DNA from 3 places in the Ensifer sp. LBL genome. Region 3 is predicted to be linked to each of the others. Evidence: predicted binding sites of a transcription regulator. Region 3 holds the regulator's gene; each other region holds the start of a gene.

Region 1 (9,530 bases), on a different contig from region 3:
TGCGGATTTGAGGCAGAGGAGGACGGCGTTACACTTCGGCCTGTCGGGAAGGTTCGGGTGATTCGCGGCGTCAACGACCAAATTTGTGACGACGGCATAATCCGCACATTTGCGAACCCCCGCCTGTGGATCAGTCGAACAACGGGAACAGCGCCGGGTGCGGTGACGTCGCTCTGCGACTGTGTCCCTCGTGCACTTGACCCGGCCCGCGCTTAGACGCAAACCGGTGCCACACCAGACAGAGGCAGAGATAATCGAATGAACGAAGCGTCGCGAAAGCTATCCCCTATCGGCAAGGATCAGGCGGACCAGCACTACCGCGAGGCCCCGAACAACCTCGAGGCCGAGCAGGCGCTGCTTGGCGCGATCCTCGTCAATAACGACGCCTACTACCGCGTCTCGGACTTCCTGAAGCCCGTGCATCTGCACGAGCCGCTGCACCGCAAGATCTACGAAGTCGCCGGCGACATCATCCGCATGGGCAAGATGGCGAACCCGGTCACCATCAAGACCTTCCTCAAGGCCGACGAGAAGGTGGGCGACGTCACCGTCGCGACCTATCTTGCGCGCCTTGCCGGCGCCGCCGTGTCGATCATCAACGCAGAAGACTATGGCCGGGCGATCTATGACCTGGCGCTGCGCCGCTCGCTGATCACCATCGGCGAGGACATGGTCAACATCGCCTATGACGCGCCGCTCGACATGCCGCCGCAGGGCCAGATCGAAGACGCCGAACGCCGTCTGTTCGAACTGGCAGAGACCGGCCGCTACGACGGCGGCTTCCAGTCGTTCAACGACGCCGTGGCGCTCGCCATCGACATGGCAGGCCAGGCCTTCGAGCGCGACGGCAGCCTTTCGGGCATTTCAACGGGCATCCTGTCGCTTGATGGCCGGATGGGCGGCCTGCAGCGCTCCGACTTGATCGTGCTTGCCGGACGTCCGGGCATGGGCAAGACCTCGCTTGCCACCAACATCGCCTACAATATCGCCGCCGCCTACGAGCCGGAAGTCCAGGCGGACGGTTCGTTCAAGGCCAAGAACGGCGGCGTTGTCGGCTTCTACTCGCTCGAAATGTCGTCCGAACAGCTCGCTACCCGTATCATCTCCGAGCAGACCGAAGTCTCCTCGTCGAAGATCCGCCGCGGTGACATCTCCGAGGCCGATTTCGAAAAGCTCGTCGCCTGCTCGCAGATGATGCAGAAGGTGCCGCTCTATATCGACCAGACCGGTGGTATCTCGATCGCCCAGCTTTCAGCCCGCGCGCGTCGCCTGAAGCGCCAGCGCGGCCTCGACTGCCTGGTGGTGGACTATATTCAGCTCATGACCGGTTCGGGCAAATCCAGCGACAACCGCGTGCAGGAAATCACCCAGATCACCACCGGCCTCAAGGCGCTCGGCAAGGAGCTGAACGTTCCGATCATCGCGCTCTCGCAGCTCTCCCGTGGCGTCGAAAGCCGCGAAGACAAGCGGCCGCAGCTCTCCGACCTTCGTGAATCGGGCTCGATCGAGCAGGACGCCGACGTCGTGCTCTTCGTGTTCCGTGAGGAATACTACGTGAAGAACCTGGAGCCGCGCGACGAGTTCGACCCGAAGTACGAAGAATGGAAGATGAAGATGGAGCAGGTGAAGGGCACGGCCGACGTGATTATCGCCAAGCAGCGTCACGGACCGACCGGCACCGTGAAGCTCGCCTTCCAGTCGGAATTCACGCGCTTCACCGATCTCGCCGATCCATCCTTCACCCAGTACGAAGAACACTAGACAGTTTCATTGTTTCGTCGAAACAGCGAAACAATCCATCACTTGAAGAACGCAATTCCGGACGGAAAACCGTTTCACACGTTTCCTGGGATTGCTCTTAAGTTCCGTGGGGGCGGCCGGAGCGGGCTGGGAAAAATGTTTGCGGTTTCCCAGCCCGCTCTCAATTTCAAAGGTACGTGACCTTCTCGCTGAAGCGCCCCGCCCGTTTCAGCACAAACTCTCAGAATACGAGGCGCAGCAACGCCACCGAGACGACGCCGACGGCGACCGACACCAGGAGCGGCAGCCGCATGGCGGCCACCGCCGTCGCGGCAGCGGCGATCGTTTCCGCTGGACCGGTCACGAAGGCAGTCGGCGCGATGACCGCCATCAGCACGGCCGGTGGGATCGCCTCCAGCGCGCGCTTCTGGTTTTCCCCGATCGTCACATAGCGGATCAGCACGAGGCCGCCGATGCGAGTCGCGATCGTCGCAATCGCCATGGCAAGGATTGCGAGCAGCGTATTGAGATCGACGGTCATGCATGGGCCTCCTTGCGGGCGCCGGAGAGAAGTGCCACCACGACGCCGGCCGCAGCCCCGGCAGCGATGTACCAGACCCCCGGCAGCAATTGATGCGTCAGGACCGCGGCGAGCGCGCTTGCAGCCAGAACGGCCCCGGTCTCGCGCCCCTTCCAGAAGCCCATGACCAGCACGATGAAGACGGCGGGGAACGCAAAATCGAGGCCCGTAACCTTCGGATCGCCCAGGAAGGCGCCGAGCAGCGCGCCGCCAAGGCTCGTCAACACCCAAAGGCAATAGAACGGCACCGCAAGGCCCGCATACCAGGCAGGCGTCAGCTTGCCGTTGCTCGCGCGCATCTCGGCCATGGCCCAGATCTCGTCGGCCAGAAGCAGCATCGACGCATAGCGCGCCGGCCCGGAGAAACTGTCGAGCTTGCCGCCGATCGAAGCGCTCATCAGCACATGGCGAATGTTGACGAGCAGGGCCGAAAAGCCAAGCGCTGCCCAGGACGCCGGATGCGTCCAGATATCCATAGCGACGAACTGCGATCCGCCGGCAAAGACCAGCGCGCTCATCAGCGCCACCTCGGCCGGCGTGAGCCCCTTGCTCGCAGCCACCGCGCCGAACACGAGGCCAACCGGCATGACCGCAACGATCAGCGGCGTCATGGCGACTGCCGCGGCCCGAAATTCCTGAAACGCACTTCTTTCCTGCAACGTCCACGTCTCCATTCGCGCGATGCGCCGCCTTTCCACGCAGGCGCGCCATCGCAATCACCCGCGTGTTCTAGGTCTCGGGTTGAGGATCGTCTTGAACGAAAGTGATCAGCCGGCGCGGAAGGCCCCGGGGGTGACGCCGGTGCGCGCCTTGAAATGACGGCTGAAATGCGCCTGGTCGGCAAAGCCGCATTGATAGGCCGCGTCCACCGCCGACCAGCCGTGCCGCAGCAACGTCTTTGCCGCCCGCACGCGCTTGTCGGTCAGGTACGCGTGCGGCGTGATGTGGAACTCCTTGCGGAACGCGCGGATGAGGTGGGCGCGGCTGAGGCCGGCGACTTTCGCCAGTTCCTCGAGCCCGACATCCTCGGCATAGTTTTCCGCCAGGAAGTCGCGCGCCCGGTGCACGGCCGATTGCTCCCGCGTTTCAATCGGCGCGATGATCGTGCTTCCGTGGCGTTCGAACATCGCGGCAAGCACCGCGAACATTTTTTCCTCCGCCTCAAGCGTCGCCCCCGACACTTCGAGCGTGCGGTGGGCCTGATGGAAGGAAAGAGCCAGGTCCGGTGCCTGCAAAACACGCTTGGAGAAGGATGGCGTGCCTTTGAAAGCGCGTCCGGTGACATCCTCGATGATGTTCACCAGCAGTTCGGCGCTCGGATAGACCATGCGATAGCGATAGCCGCTGCCGCCCGGATGACCGTCGTGAATTTCGTCGGGATTGATCAGATAGAAGTATCCGGGGCCGGCCTCCGAACGCTCGCCCTTGATCTTGCTGATCTGCGAGCCGGCCTCGATGGCGCCGATGCTGAAGGTTTCGTGCGCATGCGGAGCAAATTCATGGGTGATGAAGGTCGCCGTCAGACATTCCATGCCCATGAAACGGGAATCCCGCCAGAAGCGCGTGCGCTCGGCGCCCTCTATCGGCATGACATCGATGGCTTCTTCCTGCGAAATCGTCTGCATGGGGAGAGAATAGTGATGCCACGCGCCCGCGTCTTGCACAAAAGTGCTCGTTCAAAGCCGCGGCGCCTTCAGTCGGTGCGACAGGCAGGCATTTGCGACGATGGGCGCTAGGCTGTATTGCTCTTGGATCGTCCACGGCAGAGTACCCGGCATGCTCCCTCCAGATTTCCTCGCCGCCTCCAACCGGCTCACCATCGATCTCGGCGCCCTCACCGACAACTGGCGCGCGATGAATGCCCGCTCGGGCAAAGCGCGGGCGTCGGCAGTCTTGAAGGCGGACGCCTACGGCCTTGGGATCGATCAGGCGGCCACTGCCCTCTATGCCGCCGGCGCGCGCGACTTTTTCGTCGCCAATGCAGAGGAAGGCGCCGATCTGCGCCCTCTGGTTCCGGAGGGGCGCATCTACATTCTCGCCGGCATGTGGCCGGGCAACGAGGCGCTCTTCTTCGACAACGATCTGGTGCCGGTCATCAACTCGGACGAACAACTCGCCGTGTTCATGGCCGCCCTTTCCGAGCATGGCGACCACCCTTGTGTGCTGCATGTCGATACCGGCATGAACCGGCTCGGCCTTACGGTCGAGCAGGCCGTTGCGCTTGCGACAGACCCGGCGCGGCCGGCAAGTTTTTCGCCGGTGCTGATCATGAGCCACCTCGTCTGCGCCGACGATCCCGACCACCGGCTGAACGGCATTCAGCTCCGGCGCTTCCACGAAGTGACCGCCGCCTATGAAGGCGTCGATGCGAGCCTTGCAAACTCCGGCGGCGTTTTCCTCGGGCCCGACTATCATTTCGACCTGACCCGGCCGGGCATCGCCGTTTATGGCGGCGAGGCGGTGAACGACGTCCCCAACCCGATGAAGCCGGTGGTGACCGCCGAAGCGCGGATCATCCAGGTGCGCGATGTGGCCGCCGGCGGCACAGCGAGCTATGGCGCGTCCGCCCGCTTCGACCGCGACAGCCGCATCGCCACGGTCGCGGTCGGCTACGCCGATGGCTACCACCGCTCTGTCTCGGGCGGCGGCGTCACCCTCAGGCAGGCAACGCCATCAGGGGCCTTCGGCTTCCTGCATGGCCGGAAAGTGCCGCATGTCGGCCGCGTCACCATGGATCTCAGCCTTTTCGACGTCACCGACCTTCCCACGGGTACTGTGCGGCCGGGCGATTACATCGAGCTCTTCGGGCGGCACGTCGCCATAGACGATGTCGCGCGCGCCGGCGGCACGATCGGCTACGAGATGCTGACCAGCCTCGGACATCGCTATGCCAGGCACTATGTCGGCGGCGCGTGATGCCGTCCTTCATATCATTTTTCGGTCATTCTCGCTGAAATTCACCTTTTGTTCCGCGTTTCGCGGCATTATGTGACGATACAAGTGATTCTTTTCCGCCGACGTCCGATCGCGACGTCGGCGGTCTCACATTCCGAAAGTCGATGCCGATGGCGAAAGCGCGTACCCAATTCATCTGCCAGAACTGCGGCACGGTCCACACCCGCTGGGTGGGCAAGTGCGAAGGCTGCGGCGAGTGGAACACGATCATCGAGGACAATCCGACGGCAGGCATCGGTGGCGGTCCGTCGCGGGCGCCGAAGAAGGGACGCCCGGTGGCGCTCACCACGCTCTCGGGCGAGATCGAAGACGCGCCACGCATCCAGACAGGCATCTCGGAACTCGACCGGGTGACCGGCGGCGGCTTTGTGCGCGGCTCGGCGCTGCTCGTAGGCGGCGATCCCGGCATCGGCAAGTCGACCGTGCTGATGCAGGCGGCGGCTGCGCTCTCGCGCCGCAATCATCGCGTCATCTATGTCTCGGGCGAAGAGGCCGTGGCGCAGGTGCGCCTTCGCGCCCAGCGGCTCGGCGCTGCCGACAGCGACGTGCTGCTCGCCGCCGAGACCAATGTCGAGGACATTCTGGCAACGCTTTCTGAAGGCAAGCGCCCGGATCTGGTGATCATCGATTCGATCCAGACGCTCTGGAGCGACATCGTCGATTCGGCGCCGGGCACGGTGACCCAGGTTCGCACCGGCGTTCAGGCAATGATCCGCTTTGCCAAGCAGACGGGGACCGCCGTCGTGCTCGTCGGCCACGTCACCAAGGAAGGCCAGATCGCCGGCCCGCGCGTCGTCGAGCACATGGTCGACGCCGTGCTCTATTTCGAAGGCGACCGCGGCCATCACTACCGCATCCTGCGCACCGTCAAGAACCGCTTCGGCCCGACCGACGAGATCGGCGTGTTCGAGATGTCGGACAAGGGCCTGCGCGAGGTTGCCAACCCGTCGGAGCTCTTCCTCGGCGAACGCAACGAAAAATCGCCGGGCGCCGCCGTCTTTGCCGGCATGGAAGGCACCCGGCCCGTCCTCGTCGAAGTGCAGGCGCTGGTCGCGCCGACCTCGCTCGGCACGCCGAGACGCGCGATCGTCGGCTGGGATTCCGCGCGGCTCTCGATGATCCTCGCCGTGCTCGAAGCCCATTGCGGCGTGCGGCTCGGCCAGCACGACGTCTATCTCAACATTGCCGGCGGTTACCGCATTTCCGAGCCGGCGGCAGACCTGGCTGTGGCTTCCGCACTGGTTTCATCGCTTGCCGGGCTTGCCCTTCCGGCGGATTGCGTCTATTTCGGCGAAGTCAGCTTGTCGGGTGCCATCCGGCCGGTTGCGCATACCGCACAACGCCTTAAGGAAGCCGAGAAGCTCGGGTTCTCGCAGGCGGTCCTGCCGTCCGCTTCGACCGAACTGCCGAAAAACGGCAATGGCCGCTGGAGCGAGATGGAAAGCCTGCCCGATCTGGTGGCGCGCATCGCGGGGTCGCGAAACGCACTGAGACCGGCGGAGGACGAAGACTGAAGATGCGGATGTCGCAGGCCGCCCTTTAAGGGCCGCAAACAGGCTGAAAATGCCCTGAACTCAGGGCCGATGGCGGATAGGCTTGAGGAGACCCGGACGAACCGGGTCCGGAGTAAGGACAAAATGCCCATTACAATTCTCGACGGTATCGTTCTCGGCGTCGCCCTGTTTTCCGCAATCCTGGCCATGGTTCGAGGCTTCTCGCGCGAGGTGCTCTCGGTCGCGAGCTGGGTGGGTGCGGCAGCTGCCGCCTACTTCCTCTACCCGCATCTCCTGCCCTATGCGAAGCAGTACACCAACAGCGACACGGTCGCGATGATCGGATCGGCAGCGGTGATCTTCCTGATCGCGCTGATCATCATCTCCTTCATCACCATGCGGATCGCCGATTTCATCATCGACAGCCGCATCGGCGCGCTCGACCGCACGCTCGGTTTCCTCTTCGGTGCCGCCCGCGGCATCCTGCTGGTCGTCGTCGCCATGCTGTTCTTCAACTGGCTCGTCGCTCCGCAGCAGCAGCCGACCTGGGTCACCCAGGCCAAATCGAAGCCGCTGCTCGACAATCTGGGCAACAAGCTGATCGCTCTGCTGCCCGAAGAAGCCGACGCCACCATTCTCGATCGCCTGCGCGGCAAGGACACGACCGGCGAAGGCGAAGGCGAAGCGCCGGCAACGACGCCCGGCCAGGCACCTGCGACGACGCCGGACCAGGCGCCCGCCGACGACGCCCCGGCCACCAACGGCTGAGACAGGAACGATTTGCCGACAAAGCCCGCCCCGCGGGCTTTGTCCTTTTGGGGAATAACGCTTGCAGCCGTTTTCAGCTAAGATTGCTTGAAGACGGCGGGCCTGATCACGATATGCGCACCGGTACGGAGCAAAGGCGACTGTGATGACCGATAGATCCATCGAAATCCACGATGAACTCGAAGGCGATGAACTGCACGAAGAGTGCGGCGTCTTCGGCATACTGGGGCACTCGGATGCGGCGGCGCTGACAGCGCTCGGCCTGCACGCGCTCCAGCATCGCGGCCAGGAAGCAGCCGGCATCGTCACCTTCGACGGCAAGCAGTTCTGCACCGAAAAGCGCATGGGCCTCGTCGGCGACCACTACACGGATCCCGCGACGCTCGCGAAGCTGCCCGGCTTCATGTCGATCGGCCACACCCGCTATTCGACGACAGGCGAAGTGGCGCTGCGTAACGTGCAGCCGCTCTTTGCCGAACTCGAAGTCGGCGGCATCGCCGTCGCCCATAACGGCAACTTCACCAACGGCCTCACGCTTCGCCGGCAGCTGATCGCCGACGGCGCCATCTGTCAGTCGACCTCGGATACCGAAGTCGTTCTGCACCTGATCGCGCGCTCGAAGCAGACCTCCTCCTCCGACCGCTTCATCGACGCCATCCGCCAGATGGAAGGCGGCTATTCGATGCTGGCGATGACCCGCACGAAGCTGATTGCCGCGCGCGACCCGATCGGCATCCGCCCGCTCGTCATGGGTGAACTCGACGGCAAGCCGATCTTCTGTTCGGAAACCTGCGCGCTCGACATCATCGGCGCGACCTATGTGCGCGACGTCGAGAACGGCGAAGTCATCATCTGCGAAATCCAGCCCGACGGCTCGATAACCATCGACGCGCGCAAGCCCGAGGTTTCGCAGCCCGAGCGGCTTTGCCTGTTCGAATATGTCTATTTCGCCCGGCCAGATTCGGTCGTCGGCGGCCGCAGCATCTATGTGTCGCGCAAGAACATGGGCATCAACCTCGCCAAGGAAGCGCCGGTCGAGGCCGACGTCGTGGTTCCGGTGCCGGACGGCGGCACGCCGGCTGCGCTCGGCTATGCCCAGCAGAGCGGCATTCCCTTCGAATACGGCATCATCCGCAACCACTATGTCGGCCGCACCTTCATCGAGCCGACGCAGCAGATCCGCGCCTTCGGCGTCAAGCTGAAGCATTCGGCCAACCGCGCGATGATCGAGGGCAAGCGCATCATCCTCGTCGATGATTCGATCGTGCGCGGCACGACGTCGGTGAAGATCGTACAGATGATGCGCGACGCGGGCGCACGCGAAGTGCATGTGCGCGTTGCGAGCCCGATGATTTTCCATCCGGACTTCTACGGCATCGACACGCCGGACCGCGACAAGCTGCTTGCCAACCAGCATGCAGACCTCGCCTCCATGTGCCGTTACATCGGCGCGGACTCGCTGGAATTCCTGTCGATCGACGGTCTTTATGAGGCGGTCGGCGGCGAGAAGCGCGATCCGAAGGCGCCGCAGTTCACCGACCACTATTTCACCGGGGACTATCCGACCCGCCTCCTCGACCAGGAAGGCGCCAGCAATGTCCGCAAACTCTCGGTTCTCGCCAGCAACGGATAATCAGACACTAAAATGACGATCGATCTCAAAGGCCGGGTGGCCGTGGTCACCGGCGCATCGCGCGGTATCGGCTATTTCACCGCTCTCGAACTGGCCAAGGCCGGTGCCCATGTCGTCGCCTGCGCGCGCACCGTTGGCGGTCTCGAAGAACTCGACGACGCGATCAAGGCGGCGGGCGGTTCTGCGACGCTGGTGCCCTTCGACCTCGCCGACATGCCGGCGATCGACAAGCTCGGTGGTGCGATCAACGAGCGCTGGGGCAAGCTCGACATCCTGGTTGCCAATGCCGGCGTGCTCGGCACGATCTCGCCGATCGGCCATGTCGAGGCGAAGGTGTTCGACAAGGTGATGATGATCAACG
Region 2 (9,530 bases), on a different contig from region 3:
GCCGCCGAGCATGCCGGGCTAACCAATCTTCGGGCCGTCTGCGGGTGATCGCACGAACGTGCGGTCCACGACGGCCTTCGCTCACTTCCACATGGAGCGCATGCGGGCGCCGACGTCGATGCGGATCTGCTTGGCGCTTCGCTCGCTGGCGCTTGCCGAAATCTTCGGCCAGCTGGTCGTCTCGAAGAATTGCAGCAATGTCGCCGGAATGAAGCGGGTTCGCGAGGCGTAGACATGTCGGTCGCCCTGGGCGTTCTGACCGTGGGTGAAGAAGCGCTGCGGCGTCACCAGGGACAGACGATCGCGTGCCCGTGTCATGCCGACATAGAGCAGCCGCCGTTCCTCTTCGAGTTCGGCGGTCGTGCCCACCCCGAGATCGGACGGAATGCAGCCGTCGACGACGTTGAGCATGAAGACCGAGCGCCATTCCTGACCCTTCGCCGAATGGATGGTCGACAGGATCAGATAGTCCTCGTCGAGCAGCGGCACGCCCGCCTGGTCGCTGGTGGCATCGGGCGGGTCCAGGGTCAGCTCGGTCAGGAAACGTTCGCGGTTCTGGTAGCCGCCGGCAATCTGCTCGAGCTGCAGCAGGTCGGCCTTGCGGGTATCGGCGTCTTCATGGATCCGGTCGAGATGGGGCTCATACCAGGCGCGCGCAGCGCCGATCTCCTGCGGCCATCCAGGCTCGGCCCGTCGCAGGCCGGACACCAGGTCGACGAAGCCGGTCCAGTTCTCGCCGGTCTTGGCGGGAGGTGGGATCTCCGCAAGGGCCGCGAGCGGTTCCGGATCGGCGGCGATCGCATCGAGGATCTTTCCGGCGGTCTGCGGGCCAATACCGGGTAGCATCTGCAGCAACCGGAAACCGGCGACGCGGTCACGCGGGTTCTGCGCAAAGCGCAGCACCGCGAGCAGGTCCTTCACATGGGCGCTGTCGAGAAACTTCAGGCCACCGAACTTCACGAACGGAATGTTGCGCCGGGTGAGTTCGACTTCGAGCGTTCCACTGTGGTTGGACGAGCGGAATAGAACCGCCTGCTGCTTCAAGGCGATGCCGATCTCACGGCCAGCGAGAACCTGCTCCACGATATAGGCCGCCTGATCCGCTTCGTCCTTGACGGCGACGAGCAGCGGGCGCTGCTCCGATTGCCTGTCCGTCCAGAGGTTCTTGGTAAACCGCTCTCGCGCCAGGCCGATCACGCCGTTTGCGGCAGCGAGGATCGGCTGCGTCGAGCGGTAATTCCGGTCGAGGGTGATGACGTCGGCGGGCTCGGGCGAAAAGGCGTTCGGGAAATCGAGAATGTTGCGAACCGTCGCAGCCCTGAAGGAATAGATCGACTGGGCGTCGTCGCCAACGACCGTCAACCCGTGGCCGCCGGGTCTGAGCGCCATCAGGATCGAGGCCTGCAGCCTGTTGGTGTCCTGATACTCGTCGACAAGAACATGATCGAAGCGTCCGCCGACATCGTCGGCAAGCTCCGGATCGGAAACCATCTGCGCCCAGTAGAGCAGGAGATCGTCGTAATCGAGCACGTTCTGCGCCTGTTTGGCATCGACATAGGCCGCAAACAACGCCTTGAGCTGTTCGTCCCAGCCGGTGACCCAGGGATAGGCCGTCTTCAGCACGTCGCCAATCGAGCTTTCGGAGTTCACGACGCGCGAATAGATCGAAAGGCACGTTCCTTTCGTTGGAAACCGGCTTTCCGTCTTCGAGAAGCCGAGCTCGTGGCGCACGAGGTTCATCAGATCGGCGCTGTCTTCCCGGTCGTGGATCGTAAAATCCGGGCCGAGACCGATTTGTTCGGCATAGATGCGCAGGATCCGGGCGCCGATGCCATGGAAGGTGCCGGCCCAGGAGAGCGCGTCCGTCATGACAGCAGCGTTGTCGCCGAGAACCTGGCGGCAGATGCGCGCGACCCGGCGGGTCATCTCGGCTGCTGCGCGTCGAGAAAAGGTCATCAAGAGAATGCGACGCGGATCAGCCCCGTTGACGATGAGATGCGCGACCCGGTGGGCGAGCGTATTCGTCTTGCCGGAGCCGGCACCGGCGATGATGAGAAGCGGGCCGCCGACCTGTCCTTCCGGCAAGCCGATACCGTGCTCGACCGCCTCACGCTGGCGGTCATTGAGTTTTTCGAGATAGGCGGCGCTCATGCGTTCCCGTTCGTTTTCGTCGCACTCCGTCACAGCCCGCATCGATTTTCATCCAAGAGACAGGCAGGAACAAAGAAAGAACTAGCAATTTAGCATCCAGATGAAAACCCTGACGTTGCCGAGTTTGCCTTCTTGCAGCGTCGGAATGCCACTCTTCCAAGGTTTTGATGACCTGTGAGACCGCCGATGGGGTTGTTTGCGACAGTAGGTGTAATGGGCCTTATCGGCCGGCCTATACCTATGGCTGTGCGCCGCCATGAAGAACGCGCGACGGCTTGTGGCCTTATATGGTGAATTAGAAATATGCTTTGCTCCTGCGTCCACTCGAAAGAGGAAGAGCACATGGACGAACGGAGCGTTGAAGAGACCTGCGAGGCCACCGGCTCGACCGCCGAACTGCAGGAGATTGCCCGCAAGCTGGCGTCGCTCGCCCAAGAGATCAGGTCAATTGCAGCGACCCCGCTCGGCGAGACGGTCGTATTCGACGAAAGCGGCGATAGATCGGAAACGGCCGTCCACTGACCTCGGTGGCCGACGTCGGACGGTCATTCCTCAATTGGGGTATGGCCGTGACCTGCCTGCGCGCTTAGAACCAGCCGACGGTGGCGACCTTGGGATATTCGGGACGTCGATACGAGGCGACGCCTTCGAATATCCCTTGGTGCGACAGCGGACGCCGGTGATTGCTCGTGCGGGCAGCATTGAGTCTGTCACGCCACGACCGTAATCGTCATTTCGATGTAGCCGGCAAGGCATAGGGCCGAGGCCAAGATGCCCGGCGTCGATGGCACGGCTTGCATTATTTTCGCCAGGAAGATGCCGCCGGCGATGAGCAATCCGCCGAGAAGCAGACCGTGTTCCGCAACGGCGAGGCCAATGGAGCAGAGGTTCACGGCACTCGCAACCATGGTGAGGGGCGCTACGGCCAGCGCGGCGCTCGATTGAGCCACGAAGATGAGCCTGAAACGCGGCCAACTGAGGCCAATGGCAAGAACGAGGAATACCAGGGAGATGGCCATCAGCATGCTCCGGCGAGAGTGTGCTTGATCGATCGGGCCTGCTTGTCCCGGGCTGAAAACACGTCGCCGGCGGCGATGAGGACAGGGTTGTCGTAGCCGATCGCCGCGATGCCCTCCGGGATTGTCGCGAGCGTGCCGCGCCAGCTGCGCTCTGTCGCTCGGCTGACATCGCTCATGATCACGGCCGGTGTTTCAGGCGGGCGGCCTTCGCCGATGAGCTTTTCAGCAATCAGACATGCCGTGCGGCCCCCCATGTAAAACACCGTCGTGCTGCGCGCATCGGCGATGCCCGCCCAGTCGACATCGTCGGGCAGGCCGCCATGGCGGGAATGACCGGTCACCAGCCGAAGCGACTGGGCATAGTCGCGATGGGTCAGCGACAGACCGAGACGGGAGGCCATGGCGCTTGCGGCAGTGATGCCGGGGATAACGTCGACGGGGATGTTCTCGCGGTCGAGATGGGCGATTTCCTCGCCGGCCCGGCCGAAGACCATGGGGTCGCCGGATTTCAGCCGCACGACGCGCTTCCCAGCCTTGGCGAGCTTGACCATCATGGCGTTGATGTCTTCCTGCCGGCAGCTTTCGCGGCCGCCGCGCTTTCCGACGAGCATGCGCTTTGCCTCCCGCCGTGCGAGTTCGAGCACATCTGCAGAAACGAGGTCGTCGAAGAGGATGACATCGGCCGCCTGCAGTGCACGCACGGCCTTCAGCGTTAGCAGCTCAGCATCTCCAGGCCCCGCGCCGACCAAGGTCACGCGACCGATGGCGGGGGCTCCCGCGAGCCTTTCGGCATCAGCAAGAAGCACCCCGCCTACGCCCTCCTCCGGCGTATCCATGGTCGAAAACACCCGGTCGGCAAAACGCTCCCAGAAAGCGCGACGCTGCGGACCGGGTTGGATCCGGCGGTTCACCGCTCCGCGAAGGGCCTGTGCCAGCTGAGCCCAGGCCCTCAGGCTTTTCGGCAGCAGCGTCTCGATCTTGCGGCGGATCGTCTGGGCCAAGATCGGCGCGGCGCCATCGGTCGAGATCGCAACGATGACGGGTGAGCGGTTGACGATCGAGCCGAACTGGAACTCGCAGAAGTCCGGCTTGTCGATGACGTTGACCGGAACGCCCGCCGCGCGGGCGGCGGCGAAGAATGCCTGCGCCTCCGCCTGGTCCTCGCAATCGCCGACGGCGAGCGCGGCACCGTCAAGATCGGCGGGCGCCCAGTGCCGGCGGTTTAGCGTGACGCTGGCGGTGGGGTGTTGCGGGGTACGGCCGGCAAATGCCGCGAGCGCCTCGTCGTTCCCTTCAGCGTAAAGGTCGACATGCGCGCCGCAGGCGACCAGCAGTTCGGCCTTCCACAGCGCTCCGTCCGTTGCACCGGCCACCACGACACGCCGGCCCTCCAGCGCCCAGAAGACGGGCAGCTTGGCGAGCGCTTCCATCCGGGCAGGTCCGTCACTCTGCGGCTGCTGCAAGACATCCATCGATGATCCCCCTGATTTCGGCGCGGCAGGAGCCGCAATTGGTTCCGGCATTGAGCGTGACGCCAACGGCCTCGACGCTGTGGCAACCGCCGCGTACGGCGGCGACGATCTGGTTGACGCCAACACCGAAGCAGGAGCAGACGGTGGCGCCAGGATCCGGCTTGTCCGCCCCTGGACGGCCGGCGGCGAGCGCGAAGCGCTTGCGCAAATTGGCGTGGTCAGTGCCGATTTGCGCAATTGCCCAGTTGCGGGCGACGGCGACCGGTTCGCGCGCCAGGAAGAAGGCCGCAAGAAGCCGAGGACCATCGAAGAAGGCGAGCCTGATGTCACCGGTCTGTGCATCCGCATAGCCGAGCGGCTCCATCCCTTGCGGGATGACAAGAACGCGGCGGCACCAAGAGGCCCAGTCGTCCACCGGCTCTGTAAAAGCCAGCTCCAACCGCCACCCGCCAGCCGCCTTCGCCAGCGCCCAATAGGCGGCATCCGGATCGACCGGCTTTGCCAGCGAGACGGCGAAGGCGTAGTGCGTCGCCTTGAACTTTCGCGCGACGACCGCAACGTTCTTCGATGCCGGCTGGCCGGAAAGACGATCGGTGATCGGCGGCACGAGGACATCGATGCGTGCCTTGGCCGCAAACTGGTCGTTCCAGTGCATCGGTGCAAAGATGCTGCCGCGCGCCTGGCGCTCGGTGATGAGCGCACGCACGACCACTTTGCCCCGCGGGCTTTCGATCTCGACGAGGCCGGCATTGCCGACGCCGATCTCCATCGCATCACGCGGGTGCAGTTCCGCAAACGGTTCGGCGATATGGGCCGAGAGGCGCGCGCTTTTGCCTGTGCGGGTCATCGTGTGCCACTGGTCGCGGATGCGCCCGGTGTTGAGCGTGAATGGGTAATCGGCATTGGTGCGGTCGGTCTCTGCCGGTCGAACCGCCACGAACCGGCCCCTGCCGTCGGCGTGATAGAACTCGCCTGCCGCGAAGAAACGGCTTTCAGCGCGCTTCTGCCCCTCTGGTTGGGGCCACTGGAAGGGCGTCAGGCCGTCGTAGTCTTCGAGCGCAAGATCGGCATAGGCGCCAATGTCGAAATCGCGGCTGCCGGCGTTTTCGAAGGCGGAGAGCGCGGCATGTTCGCGGAAGATCGCGGCGGGCACTTCGTAGGCGAAGGCAGCGGCATGGCCCATGCGGCCGCCGACTTCGGCCAGTTGCCACCAGTCTGCCCGGGCTTCTCCCGGTGCGGCGAGGAACGCCCGCTGGCGGGAGATACGACGCTCGGAATTTGTGACCGTTCCGCTCTTTTCCCCCCAGCCGAGCGACGGCAGCAGCACATGCGCGTGGCGGGCAGTATCGGTCTCTTTCAAGATGTCGGAGACCACGACGAAGGGACAGGCGCGGATCGCCGCCTCGACGGCATCGGCATCCGGCATCGAGACGACAGGGTTCGTGGCCATGATCCAGAGCGCCTTGATGCGACCGTCTGCCATCGCCTTGAAGAGATCGACGGCTTTCAGCCCCGGCTTTTCGGCAATCTTCGGCGAATGCCAGAAGCGCTGGACGCGATCGCGATCACCGGCATCTTCGATCGCCATGTGTGCGGCGAGCATGTTCGCAAGCCCGCCGACCTCGCGGCCGCCCATAGCATTCGGCTGCCCCGTCAGCGAGAACGGCCCCATGCCCGGCCGGCCGATGCGGCCGGTCGCGAGATGACAGTTGAGGATCGCGTTGACCTTGTCGGTGCCCGAGGACGACTGATTGACGCCCTGGCTGTAGCAGGTCACGACCTTTTCGGTTGTCGCAAACAGCCGGTAGAACTCGCGCAACTGCATGGCCGGAAGGCCGGTCCGTTCGAGTACGTCGTCGAACGAAACACCGCCGGCTGCGAGCACGGTTTCCGCGAAACCGGCCGTATGCGCAGCGACATAGTTCTGGTCGACGGCATTGCTGGAAACCAGATGCGAGAACAGCCCGACGAAGAGCGCCACATCGGCGTCGGGCCGGATCGCGAGATGCAGGTCTGCGATATCGGCTGTCATGGTGCGGCGCGGATCGATGAGAACGATTTTGAGGCCCGGCCGTTTCGCCCTGGCGGCGGCAAGGCGCTGGTAAAGGACGGGATGGCACCAGGCGAGGTTCGATCCGGTCAGCACGACCAGATCGGCCAGCTCCAGATCCTCATAGGTTCCCGGCACCGTATCCGAGCCGAAGGCACGGCGATGGCCGGCAACCGAGGAGGACATGCAAAGGCGCGAATTGGTATCGATGTTGGCCGAGCCGACAAAACCCTTCATCAGCTTGTTGGCGACGTAGTAGTCTTCGGTGAGCAACTGGCCGGAGACGTAGAAGGCGACCGAATCTGGGCCGTGCTCGGCAATCGTTTCCGCAAAGCGCGTAGCGACAAGGTCGAGGGCTTCGTCCCAGCCGGCCCGGCGTCCGCCGATCTCCGGATGCAACAGCCGACCATCGAGGTCGAGGGTCTCGGCGAGCGCGGACCCCTTGGAGCACAGCCTGCCGAAATTGGCGGGATGGTCGGCATCGCCGCGCACGGCGACGGCGCCGTTGTCATCGACCGTCGCGATGACCCCACAGCCGACGCCGCAATAGGGACAGGTGGTCTTGACCTCCTTTTCCATGGTCATTCCGCCGCAATCAGCAGGCTCTTGAGCGCGATGAACAACGCGCCGCCGTCCATGCGCACCGGTATGGTGCGCACCGCGCCTTCGTCGGCCCCGAGCGCCTTGCCGGTTTCGAGCGAGATCGCCCAATTGTGCAAGGGGCAGGTCACCGCCTTCGCGTGGACGATGCCCTGCGACAGCGGCCCGCCCTTGTGCGGGCAATGGTCCTCGATGGCGAAGACCTCGTTTTCGGCTGTGCGGAAGACGGCGATCTTGCCCTGAGGCGTCTTCACGCAGCGCGCGCCCCTCAGCGGAATGTCCGAGATGTCGCCGATTGGGTGCCAGGTCATGTCCATCATCTCACTCCGCAGCTTGAGGGAAGCCGACCGTCGCCATCGGTCGGAACTCGTGTTTGTCCTTGCCGGAGACGCGCTCCGACCAGGGGTCGACCTGGGCAAATTTCTGGCTGAAGACGAAGCGGTCGAAATAGGCCTTGCGCCTGTCCGTGTCGTCCATGATCTGGCGACGGATCTCGCCGACGCCGACGCGTTTCGCCCATTTGTAGATGCGCTCGAGATAGCGGGCCTGCTCGCGGTACATCTGCGTCAGCGCTACGATGTGCTCCAGCGCCTCGTCCTCGGTCTTCACCAGGCCGAGCACCTCGGTGCCCTTGATGTCGAGCCCGGCGGCCCCGGCGAAGTGAATCTCGAAACCGCTATCGACGCAGATGACGCCGATGTCCTTGCAGGTGGCTTCCGCGCAGTTGCGCGGACAGCCGGAGACCGCCATCTTCAGCTTGGCGGGCGTCCAGGAACCCCACATGAACTTTTCGATGCGGATGCCGAGACCGGTGGAATCCTGCGTGCCGAAGCGGCACCAGTCCGAGCCGACGCAAGTCTTCACCGTGCGCAGACCCTTGGCATAGGCCTGGCCCGAGATGAAACCGGCCTTGCCGAGATCGGCCCAGACGGCAGGCAGGTCTTCCTTTTCGATGCCAAGCAGGTCGATGCGCTGGCCGCCGGTCACCTTCACCAGCGGAATTTCGAACTTGTCGACCACGTCGGCAATCGCCCGCAGCTCGCCGGAATTGGTGACCCCGCCCCACATGCGCGGCACGACGGAGTAGGTGCCGTCTTTCTGGATGTTGGCGTGAACGCGCTCGTTGATGAAGCGCGACTGGTAGTCGTCGGCATATTCATCCGGGAAATCGCAGACGAGATAGTAGTTCAGCGCCGGGCGGCACTTGGCGCAGCCGCAGGAGGTTTTCCATTCCAGCTCCTGCATCACCGCGGGAATGGTCTTCAGGCCCTTGGCCTTGATCAGCCGGCGCACGTCGTCATGTCCGAGATCGGTGCAGCCGCACATCGGCTGGACGGCGGCCGGACTGTAGCTCTCGCCGAGCGTCAGCGTCATCAGCTGTTCGACAAGGCCGGTACAGGAGCCGCAGGAGGCCGATGCCTTGGTATGGGCGCGCACCTCGTCGAGCGACGTCAGGCCCTTGTCGGCAATCGTGGAAACGATCTTGCCCTTGCACACGCCGTTGCAGCCGCAGATTTCCGCATCATCCGGCAAGGCTGCAACGGCCGCCATAGGGTCCAGCGGAGCGCCCCCCTGGTAGGCCTGGCCAAAGATCAGGGTCTGGCGCATCTCGGAGACATCGGTCTCCTTCTTCTTCAAGTCGTTGAACCAGGCACCGTCGGAGGTTTCGCCATAGAGCACCGTGCCGATGATGCGGTTTCCCTTCAGCACCAGCCGCTTGTAGACGCCGGCCGTGGCGTCGCGCAGCACGATCTCCTCGCGGTCGTCGCCATCGGCAAAGTCGCCGAGCGAGAAAAGTTCGATGCCGGTGACCTTGAGCTTGGTCGGTGTATCTGAATGGACAAAGGCAGCGGAGCGGTCGCCGGCCAGATGGGAGGCCGCGACACGGGCCATCTCGTAAAGCGGCGCGACGAGGCCATAGACCATGCCGCCCACTTCCGCACATTCGCCAAGCGCCCAGATGCGGCCATCGGACGTCTGCATGCCCTGGTCGACGACGATGCCGCGGTTGATCGCAAGGCCGGCCTCCTTCGCAAGGCCGACGCTCGGCCGGATGCCGACGGCCATGACGACGAGCGTTGCCGGAATGATGCGGCCGTCGTCGAGTTCGATGCCCTCGACCCTGCCGTTGCCGACGATCGCCTTGGTGTTGGCCTTGCAGATGATCTTGATGCCGCGGCCTTCCAGCTCCTTCTCAAGGAGGTAGCCGGCGGCCGGATCGAGCTGACGGTCCATCAG
Region 3 (9,530 bases):
CGGTGCGGGGAGACGAGCTTCACCGCGAGGCCTTCGAGAAGAGCTTTGCCGTCAACCTCAACGGCGTCGTCAACTGTCTCTTGCCGGCGGTGGAGCACATGAAGGCGCAGGGGTACGGACACATCGCCATCGTCTCGTCGGTGGCCGGCTATGGCGGATTGCCGACCAGTGCCGCCTATGGCGCCACCAAGGCCGCGCTGATCAATATGGCTGAAAGCCTGAAGTTCGATCTGGACCGGCTCGGTATCAGGCTGCAGATCATCAGCCCCGGCTTCGTCGATACGCCCGGGACCGCACATATCCGATTTCTGAGACCAGCACCGGTGACCAGCGAGGAGGCGGCAAGGCGTATCGTCGCCGGCCTGAAGTCGCGACGGTTCGAGATTGCCTTCCCGCGCCGCTTTGCCTACGCGGTGAAGCTCATGGATCTTTTGCCCTACAGCCTCTATTTCCGCGTGTTGAGCTGGCTGACCCGCGGCAAGGCGGAGGCCATGGAAGGCAAGAAGCACGCCGGACCCGGCGGGCACCCGCGTCAGGCGGTGTGAAGCACCAGCACAGCGCCGAAGATGAGCGCCAGCCCGACCCAGCCGATCGGCTTCAGCTTCTGGCCGAACAGGAAACGGCCACAGATGGCCGTCCCGAAGATCCCGGTTGCGCCAAGCACGGCATAGGCAATGGCGAGCTCCATGCCCTTGGTGGCTTCCGCCAGGAAGGCAAAGGCGGCGAGCACCAGCAGGATCGAGAGAATGCCCCAGCCACGGCGGGCGAACCCCTCCGATTTCGTCGATGCAAGGTTGGCCCCAATATCGAGGATGCCGGCCACGACCGCGAGAACGAAGTAGATGCTAGGCGCGCTCATCGGCGGCTCCTTCACGCGCTGCTTCGTTTTCCTCATGATACTCGCCTGCATTGACGAGCAGGATGCCGACGATCGCCATCGAAAGCCCGAGCATTTCGCGTCCGGTCAGCACATGGCCGAAGACGAAAACCGAAACCAGTGTGATGATGGCGACCCCCGAACCTTCCCAGATCGCGTAGGCGACGCCGACCGAAATCGTCTTCACGGCCTTCGCCAGGAAGACGTAGGAGAGCGCGATCGAGACATACATGACGATGTGGCCGAGGTAGGAGCCGCTTTCGGAAGCGGCCTTCATCACCGTCAGGCCCACCACTTCGGTCGCGATGGCGAGCGCGAGGAAAAACCATGCAAGACGCATGCTGTACCTTTGAACAGAAACTTGGATCGACCGCCTCTTAAGCGCTACGGGTGACGCGGTAAAGACGCGGCGTACGCTTCACTCGAAGACGATCTGCCGGACATCGATGTTGCGGGCGCGGAACCCGGCCTCGCAATAGTAGAAGTAGAACTCCCACAGCCGCTTGAAGCGCAGGTCGAAGCCGAGCGGCTCGATCCGGTTCCAGACCGCCCAGAACCGCTCCCGCCATTCGCCGAGCGTGCGGGCATAGTCTACCCCGAAGCCGAAGTCGTTGATCATCCGCAGGCCGACATTGCGGCCAAGCTCGACCAGATGCTCGCGCGTCGGCAGCATCCCGCCTGGGAAGACGTATTTCTGGATGAAATCCGGATTGGAGCGATACTCCTCATAGGATTCGGGCTTGATCGTGATGATCTGCAGTCCGGCCTTGCCGCCGGGTTTCAGGCACCGCTTCAGCTGCGAGAAATAGGTTGCCCAGAATTTTTCGCCGACCGCCTCGAACATCTCGATCGAGACGATGCGGTCATAGGTGCCTGTTTCCTCGCGATAGTCCTGGAACTTCAGTTCGACACGGTCGGCAAGGCCGGCCCGCTGCATGCGCTCGCGGGCGAAGGCCAGTTGCTCGCGGCTGATCGTCAGCCCGGTGACCTTGCAGCCGATTTCCGCTGCCGCGAACTCGGCAAAGCCGCCCCAGCCGCAACCGATCTCGAGCACGTGGTCGCCGGCACGCAGATTCGTCGCCTCGGCCAGCGCGCGGTACTTGGCTTTCTGCGCCGAGCGGAGATCGTTGGCGCCGGTGGCGTAGAGCGCGGACGAATAGGTCATGCTCGGATCGAGCCATTCGCTGTAAAACGCATTGCCGAGGTCGTAGTGGGCCTGGATGTTGCGGCGGGCGCCGGAGCGGGTGTTGGCATTGCGCCAGTGCAGGAACTTGTCGAAGAGGCGCAGAAGTCCGCGCGCGCGGTTCGGGAAATTATTGCCGATTTCGGCGTTGACGAGGAAGAGTTCGAGAAAGGCGCCGACATCGGGACTGTCCCAGTCGCCGTCGATGTAGCTTTCCGCGGCCCCGATGGTGCCGCCTGAAATGGCGCGCTGGGGCAGGTTCCAGTTGTTGAGATTGAGGATGGCGCTGGGGCCGGCCCTGGCGCCTTTGATCACCAGCCGGCGACCATCTGGCGTGGCGAGCATCAGCGTTCCCACCTGAAGGTGCACCAAGGCGCCAAGCACCATGCGCGCCTTGAGCGGAAAATCCCGCACGGCCGTCGCCAGGTTGTCGGAAGATAGCTCCACCGCATCGGAAAATGCAGCAAAATCGGCTTCCAGGTTACGCACACACCACCCCCTCAGCTGTTGCATCCGTAAGGTGAGCCTAGCCGCAATCGGGCAAGACGCCAACTGAGGAATTCTACCGGAGGGTCTATGGGCCCTCGGAATCTCCCGGCGCGCCTGTGACTTGCCGGAAAGCCGCCAGTGCCCGATCCCGCGCAACGGCATGGTCGACCATCGGTTTGGGATAGGTCGTACCAAGTTCGATGCCGGCTTCCGCAAGGGCTGTGGCGGGCGCTGCGAAGGGGCGATGGACATAGCGCGGGGAAAGGCGCTCCAGTTCCGGCACGAAGCGCTTCACATAGAGACCATCGGGGTCGAATTTTTCGCCCTGCAGCAGCGGATTGAAGATCCGGAAGAACGGTGCGGCGTCCGCGCCCGATCCGGCGACCCACTGCCAGCTTGCGCCATTGTTGGCCGGATCCGCGTCGACTAGCGTGTCACGGAACCACGCTTCTCCCTTTCGCCAGTCGACGAGCAGGTCCTTGATGAGAAAGGAGGCGACGATCATGCGGACGCGATTGTGCATGTAGCCGTGACGCCACAGCTGGCGCATGCCGGCATCGACGATCGGGTATCCGGTGAGGCCCTTGGTCCAGGCGGTGAAATTGTCCTCGTCGTTCAGCCAGTGGAAGCGGTCGAATCGACGGTCGAGGTTGCGGCGGGGGAGCTCAGGATAATGAAACAGCAGATGGTAGGAGAATTCGCGCCAGGCGAGCTCCTTGCGGAAGGTGGCGGCCCCTTCGCCGCTGTCGGCCTGGGGGCCGGCTGCCGCATGCCAGGCCTGCGCCGGCGAGATTTCTCCAAACGCCAGATGGGGCGAGAGCAGGGATGTGCCATCCGCATCGGGAAAGTCGCGGCGACGTTTGTAGGCGTCGAGCTTTTCGTCGATGAATTCTTCGAGGCGGGTGGCCGCGCCGTCTTCGCCCGGCGTCCAGACCTCGCTGAATGTTGCTGCCCAGTCCGGCTTTGTCGGTAACAGCGACCAGTCGTCGAGGCGCTCCGATCGCGGCCAGGTTTCCGGTGCTGCAATATGGTGCGGCCGGTCGATCGGCGGTGCCGGCTCGTTTTTCAGCTCGAGCGCGCGCCAGAACGGCGTGAACACGCGGTAGGGGCCGCCCGTGGTCGTCAGCAGCCGCATGGGCTCGTGCAGCAACTGTCCTGCAAAGCTCTCGGCGGTGATGCCCCGTTCGGCCAGCGCCTTCTTAAGCGCGGTATCCGTGGCGATGCCGCTCGGGTCGTAGCGGCGGTTCCAGTAGATGCGCTCCGCGCCGCTTGCGCGCGCGATCTCGACGATCACGTCCAGCGGCGTGCCTGATCGAAGAACGAGGCTTGAAGCGCACTCGGTAAGACTTGCGCCCAAAGCTTCAAGCGAATGGTGCAGCCACCACTCCTGAGCCGCGCCGAGCGGACCGTTGCCGCTGTCGGCGGGTTCGCGAATATAGAGGGGAATGACGGCGGCTTCGCCGGCAGCGGCCGAAAGGGCGCGATTGTCGGCCAGGCGAAGATCCTTGCGGAACCAGACGATGATGGGCGGCGCCGCGGCCTTTGTCATGGAGAACCATCGGGAGGTTGGGGATTGATCACCCAGGGAACATAGGTGCAAAATGAAAAAGAGCCATTCGCATCGCTGCAAATGGCTCTTTTAGAAAGTGGCTCCCCGGGCCGGATTCGAACCGGCGACCTGTCGATTAACAGTCGAATGCTCTACCGCTGAGCTACCAGGGATCATCCGCGCCGCTGTTGTGCTGTGCGCTTCAGAAGTGAGGCTGCTAATACGCATGCTTTTCTGATTTGCCAAGCGCTTTTTTCAAAAAAAATGACAAGTTCCGTTGCGAGGCTGTGGAGAAGTCCCCAATTGTGGGAAAACACGCCGGATAGGGAATGATGAATAAAAACAGGAAGCAGATGCATTTCGGCATTGATCCGCAGACACGACAGATCGTGCTGGGCAAATGGCGCATCGCGCTGCCCGACTCTCCGCTCTTGCGCATCCTGCTGGGTTCGCTGCTGGTGTTCTGCGGTTTTCTCGGCTTCCTGCCCGTGCTGGGCTTCTGGATGATACCGCTGGGCCTGATCGTGCTTTCCCACGACATTCCCTCGGTTCGCCGCCGTCGTCGTCGCCTGGCCGTCTGGTGGGCGCGCTGGCGCGGGAAAACCAATTCCTCGAAGGGTTCCTGAGCCGAACGCCGTTTGCCGCTCCTCTTGTTGCGGGCAGGGGCCGTTCCCAGTCCTTCGGGCGGTCGCGGTTCGATTCCCGAATATTTCAAGAACCGCCGTGATGCTCAGGGCGAATGACCGGTTCGTCGCAGGCTTCCCCTCTGTTGGGGTACCCTCGAAAACTTTTCGGCAACCCATCAAACGCATAATGCGGTCTCGAATCAGGATGGGGACCGATGGCCAAAGCCACTACGAAACGTCGACGCCGCAGTTCGGGCAGAAGCAGCAGCAAGCAGGGCGGCATGGCGCCGTGGTATCTGGCCGCAGCGCTCACCCTTGGCGGCGTCATGGCCTATGACCATCGCGCCGAGTTGCGGCACTGGCCCGTGGTTTCCGATGTCGTGGCTTTTGCGTCGCGAACGGAAACGAAGCCGAAGCCTCCGCGTGCCGTTCCTGAAGCGCAGGAGCGCGTCGCGCATCAGGCGGACAGGCACAAGCCTAATCCGAAGCCCGACCCGGTCACGAAGGTCGCCCTGGCCGCACCGGTGCCGTCGGTGAATGTCGGCGTCACGCCGCCAACCCCCGTCGTGCGGCCGAATGAAGAGGTGAAGACGGCGTCCATCCGCACCGACCAGTTTTATTTCTGCGGCATTCGCAACGACAACTGCGTGATCGATGGCTCCACCTTCGTCTTTCATGGCGAGACGATCCGTGTCGCCGACGTCGATGCGCCGCGAATCCGCCAGGCAAGCTGCGACAAGGAGCGTTCGCGCGGCTTCTACGCCAAGCAGCGCCTGCGCGAGTTGCTGAACGCGGGCGACTTCAAGCTGGTTTCGGCAGGCGGGCGATCAGACGCCAAGGCCGGCGAAAAACTGCGCCTGGTTACCCGTGGCGATCAATCTCTTGGACGCGTGCTTGTCTCCGAGGGGCTCGTGCGCCCGTGGGATGGACGCCCGACGCCCTGGTGCTGAGATCAACCGGGAGCCGATCGGCGGGCATCGGCGATCGTTCTGTGGAAAGTATCTATCCAACAAATCGACGGCGCGTTTTTCAGAAAATGCCTCTTGCGGTTTTTCTGCAATCATTCTAAATCCGCGCCAACGCTTGGTTATCCGAGCTGTGAGGCCTCGTGGCGGAGTGGTGACGCAGAGGACTGCAAATCCTTGTACCCCGGTTCAATTCCGGGCGAGGCCTCCAAAAATCTCACCTCGTTTGAATTGGTTTGACGTTCTGCCTTAGGGCAGCGCGGGTCGTTTCGCGACCCCACGTCCGCGCAAGCCACGTCTCCTATGCCTCCGTCGGATCTTATCGCTTCGGTGAAATCGGTAGAGGGGGAACGATGACTCCGCTGAGATCAGCCGCATCGGTAGCGTCCGTCAACATTAAGAACGGAGGCAATGGCATCAATGAAAAAGAGACTGATCCTGACGGCGTTGGCGTGTTTTGCGGCGACCGCTATTGAGGCGCACGCTGACGACCTGGTTTTCCAGCTGAAGAACAACACCAGCGTGGTACTGACGAACTTCTATACGTCACCGGTCGGCGTCAATGAGTGGGAAGACGATGTTTTCGGTCGGCAGGTCCTGAACCCCGGCGAGAGCATGGAGATCACCATTGCCGACGGGCGGGACGTCTGCAAATACGACATGCGATTCGAATTCGAGGAGGGCTCGGCCCTCGATACGACCGAGGACACGCAGGATCTCTGCGAGCTCGGAGAATATACGATCCACGAATAGACGATCTGGATTTCACCCGAAATGGAAAGAGCCTCGCCAATTGCCTTGGCGAGGCTCTTTTTTGATCCGGTGTTCTGCCTGCAGCTCAATGGTAGCGGCGGATCAGCCCGACAAGCTTGCCCTGGATCTTCACGCGATCCGGTCCGAAGATGCGCGTCTCGTAGGCGGGGTTGGCGGCTTCGAGCGCAATCGACGCGCCCTTGCGACGGAAGCGCTTCAGCGTCGCTTCCTCGTCGTCCACGAGCGCCACGATGATGTCGCCGGGATTGGCCGAGTTGCCGTTGCGGATGATCACCGTGTCGCCATCGAAGATGCCGGCCTCGATCATCGAATCGCCCTTCACTTCAAGGGCGTAATGTTCGCCGCTGCCGATCATGTCGAGCGGCACGGTGATGTCATGGGTGTTGTTCTGGATTGCCGAGATCGGAACGCCGGCAGCGATGCGCCCCATCACCGGGACGGAAACTGACGTGCTTTCGGCAACTGGGGCGGGCTTCGGCGCGGCAGGAGCGGCCGCCGGCGGCTTTCCAAGGCTGCCTTCGATCACGCTCGGCGAGAAGCCTCTGCGCGGCTGCTGCTGGCCGGCGGCGTAGGCTTCCGGAAGCTTGATGACTTCGAGCGCGCGCGCCCGGTTCGGCAGCCGGCGAATGAAGCCGCGTTCTTCGAGCGCGGTGATCAAACGGTGGATGCCGGACTTCGACGCCAGGTCGAGCGCATCCTTCATTTCATCGAATGACGGCGGTACGCCCGACTCCTTCATGCGTTCGTGAATGAACAGAAGCAATTCCTGTTGCTTGCGGGTCAGCATGGCACGTCGCTCCAGAGGCGTGAAACAAATCAAGAACAGACACTATCTGTTCCATATGTGTTCCGCAAGTGCCTAAAATTCCGTGAATTCAGGCAATTGGCCGCTTCTGCGGGTGTCGATCGGTCACTTTTGCGGGAGCAGGGCGCCTATCGGCGACGGTGCGTGCCAAAAACGCGCCGGCAGGCACCAGTCGCGCAGCTGATTCGAGCGAATCACGGGGCTCTATGAGGAGAGATTTAGGTCGCTTGCGAGGTCGAGCAGGCGTCCTCGAACTCCTTCACCGTCTCTGCGCTGTTGTCTTCCGGAAGCACCGCGTCGGCCGCGTCGGTCGCGACGGGCGTGTCGCCGTCATAAACGAAGGACTGGATGTAGAACGCCAGCGCGCCCTTCCACACGTTGCGTCCATCGATCTGGTGGCACGGCACGGCCCGTTCGAAATCGGTCTGGAGTTCATCCACCGTCGCAGCGCTGAGCTTGACGTCAGGCATATTGGGCGATGCGACTATCGAAGCGAGAAGCAGGGCGGCAAGCACGGGGAACGTCCACTTGATGAAGGGGTGGCACTACAGGGTGGGAAACGATGTGAACCGTGCTTTCGTTCCGAAGTCCAGCAAGCATGGCGATCACTCTGCCGTGTTCAACAGCTCTTTGCCTGCAGGCTGTGTCTGATTTGCGCCAGCCGCTGCACCTCGAGTTCATCTTGACCGTTCCTCTTGCGACGGGCGAAGAACGCACCGGCACTATCGGCTCTGGGGCCGGGGGTGGGGGATGCGCAAAAATCCCTGCGAGGAAGGGGCTTCACCGTCTCGACAGGAGGTCAAAAAAAGATAACTTTGCGTGGAAAGTGGGGTAATTGCATGCGTAGATTGTCGTTGGTGGTGCTCGGTCTGTTGCTCACGGCCGGAGCGGCGTCTGCTGAAGAAGGGCGTTCGAACATCTGGAAACGGATCAACGCCTGGACGGTGGGGTCCGATCCTTCCCTTGGAGGCTCGTGTTACGCCGCGACGAGCTATGATGCCGGCGCGATCCTTCGTATCGGGTTTTATCCGCGGGGGTCGGCGAACCTGGCGTTTCTTTCGATCGGCAATGCCGAGTGGAAATCCATCGAGCCGCAGCGGGAATATGACGTCGCCCTGCAGCTCGACCGTGGTCGCCAGTGGCCGGCCGTTGCGTTCGGCGTCGATCTTACCGGCGCCAAGGCCCTCGTCGTCAACTTTTCCAACACCGACTTCTTTACCGAATTCGTTCGCAAGAACACCTTGGCGCTGGCCTTCGAGGGACGCGTCGTCGCGAGCCTCAGCCTGCGCGATTCGATGAAGGCGGTGAGCGAGATGTTCAAATGTCAGGAGGCGGTGAGCGCCCTGATCCCGAATGGCGGGCAGGGGGCAGCGAACGATCCCTTTGCTGGCGCCGGTGGCACTGCCCCGAACAACGATCCGTTTGCCGGTGGCGGCCAGACCAAGTCGTCGAAAGATCCTTTTGCCATGTGATGGGCGCGTCCGCTTGCCGCAGAGAGGTGAATATTCCTAAAATGTTGCTGGTATCGGGCTCGGTACCCTCGACAGCGGCGCGGGGACCTATCAAAATGCGGGCAAACGGGGGTTTTGCATGCGTAGATTGCTGGTCGGATTGGTAAGCTGTCTGATCGCCGCGGGATCGGCTGCGGCTGAGGAGTCCGAAATCATCAAGTGGAAGGACGTCGACGGTTGGACCGTTGCATCCGACACCTCGATGGAGGGCTCCTGCTTCATCTCGTCGGAATTCGACGGCGGCGTCACCTTGCGCCTCGGGTTCTATCCCAAGGGCTCCGAGTCGCCGCTCTACATGAGCTTCGCCAGCGACGACTGGCGGTCGCTCGAGGTCGGCAAGGAATACGACCTGACGTTCCGCTTCGACAAGACCGAGCCCTGGAGCGCTTCGGCGACCGCCGCTGGCGACGCGAGCGGAAAGTTTCTGTTCGTGAACGTGACCGACGCCGAGTTCCTGACGGGCTTCGTGCGCAAGCGGGGCTTGGCCATCGCGTTCGAAGATCGCGTCATCGCCAATCTCAGCCTGCGTGGCACCGGCCCCGCAGCCGAAGAGCTGATGAAGTGCCAGAAGGCAGTCGACGAGATCATCGCCGACGAGGGCCGCAAGTCCAAGGAGAAGAAGGCGGATCCGTTCAATGCACCGAGCGAAAAACGCTCGGCACGGGATCCGTTTAGCCTCTGAAAACAGGGGCGCGCGAGCGGGCGTTGTTGCGCGAAGGCCGGGCGGTGGCCGGGACGAGTGGTGTCCCCA

What was found. Region 3 encodes LexA, which represses DNA repair genes until DNA is damaged. Its sites were predicted from a motif close to TGTTCNNNNTGTGTTCNG; they were not measured.
Region 1: the regulator LexA is predicted to act here: its motif matches at 5,275-5,292, upstream of radA (DNA repair protein RadA).
Region 2: the regulator LexA is predicted to act here: its motif matches at 2,217-2,234, upstream of OKW20_RS10425 (ATP-dependent helicase).

What each region holds. Positions count from the first base shown of each region.
Region 1 is NZ_JBNDJY010000001.1:235,874-245,403, forward strand. Features, by position in the region: gene OKW20_RS01145 (replicative DNA helicase) at 259-1,761, shown strand; gene OKW20_RS01150 (AzlD family protein) at 1,982-2,281, opposite strand; gene OKW20_RS01155 (AzlC family ABC transporter permease) at 2,278-2,931, opposite strand; gene OKW20_RS01160 (AraC family ligand binding domain-containing protein) at 3,088-3,945, opposite strand; gene alr (alanine racemase) at 4,097-5,236, shown strand; gene radA (DNA repair protein RadA) at 5,386-6,789, shown strand; gene OKW20_RS01175 (CvpA family protein) at 6,913-7,536, shown strand; gene purF (amidophosphoribosyltransferase) at 7,682-9,169, shown strand; gene OKW20_RS01185 (SDR family NAD(P)-dependent oxidoreductase) at 9,182-9,530, shown strand, end outside.
Region 2 is NZ_JBNDJY010000002.1:687,487-697,016, forward strand. Features, by position in the region: gene OKW20_RS10420 (hypothetical protein) at 1-22, shown strand, start outside; gene OKW20_RS10425 (ATP-dependent helicase) at 82-2,151, opposite strand; gene OKW20_RS10430 (hypothetical protein) at 2,494-2,673, shown strand; gene OKW20_RS10435 (hypothetical protein) at 2,862-3,170, opposite strand; gene cysG (siroheme synthase CysG) at 3,170-4,642, opposite strand; gene OKW20_RS10445 (molybdopterin-dependent oxidoreductase) at 4,614-7,271, opposite strand; gene nirD (nitrite reductase small subunit NirD) at 7,274-7,609, opposite strand; gene nirB (nitrite reductase large subunit NirB) at 7,614-9,530, opposite strand, start outside.
Region 3 is NZ_JBNDJY010000003.1:535,989-545,518, reverse strand. Features, by position in the region: gene OKW20_RS14265 (SDR family NAD(P)-dependent oxidoreductase) at 1-545, shown strand, start outside; gene OKW20_RS14260 (SMR family transporter) at 533-859, opposite strand; gene OKW20_RS14255 (SMR family transporter) at 846-1,217, opposite strand; gene OKW20_RS14250 (class I SAM-dependent methyltransferase) at 1,296-2,573, opposite strand; gene OKW20_RS14245 (cryptochrome/photolyase family protein) at 2,635-4,098, opposite strand; tRNA gene OKW20_RS14240 (tRNA-Asn) at 4,197-4,271, opposite strand; gene OKW20_RS14235 (hypothetical protein) at 4,431-4,724, shown strand; gene OKW20_RS14230 (thermonuclease family protein) at 4,940-5,674, shown strand; tRNA gene OKW20_RS14225 (tRNA-Cys) at 5,827-5,900, shown strand; gene OKW20_RS14220 (hypothetical protein) at 6,110-6,442, shown strand; gene lexA (transcriptional repressor LexA) at 6,528-7,250, opposite strand; gene OKW20_RS14210 (hypothetical protein) at 7,487-7,738, opposite strand; gene OKW20_RS14205 (hypothetical protein) at 8,012-8,740, shown strand; gene OKW20_RS14200 (hypothetical protein) at 8,859-9,461, shown strand.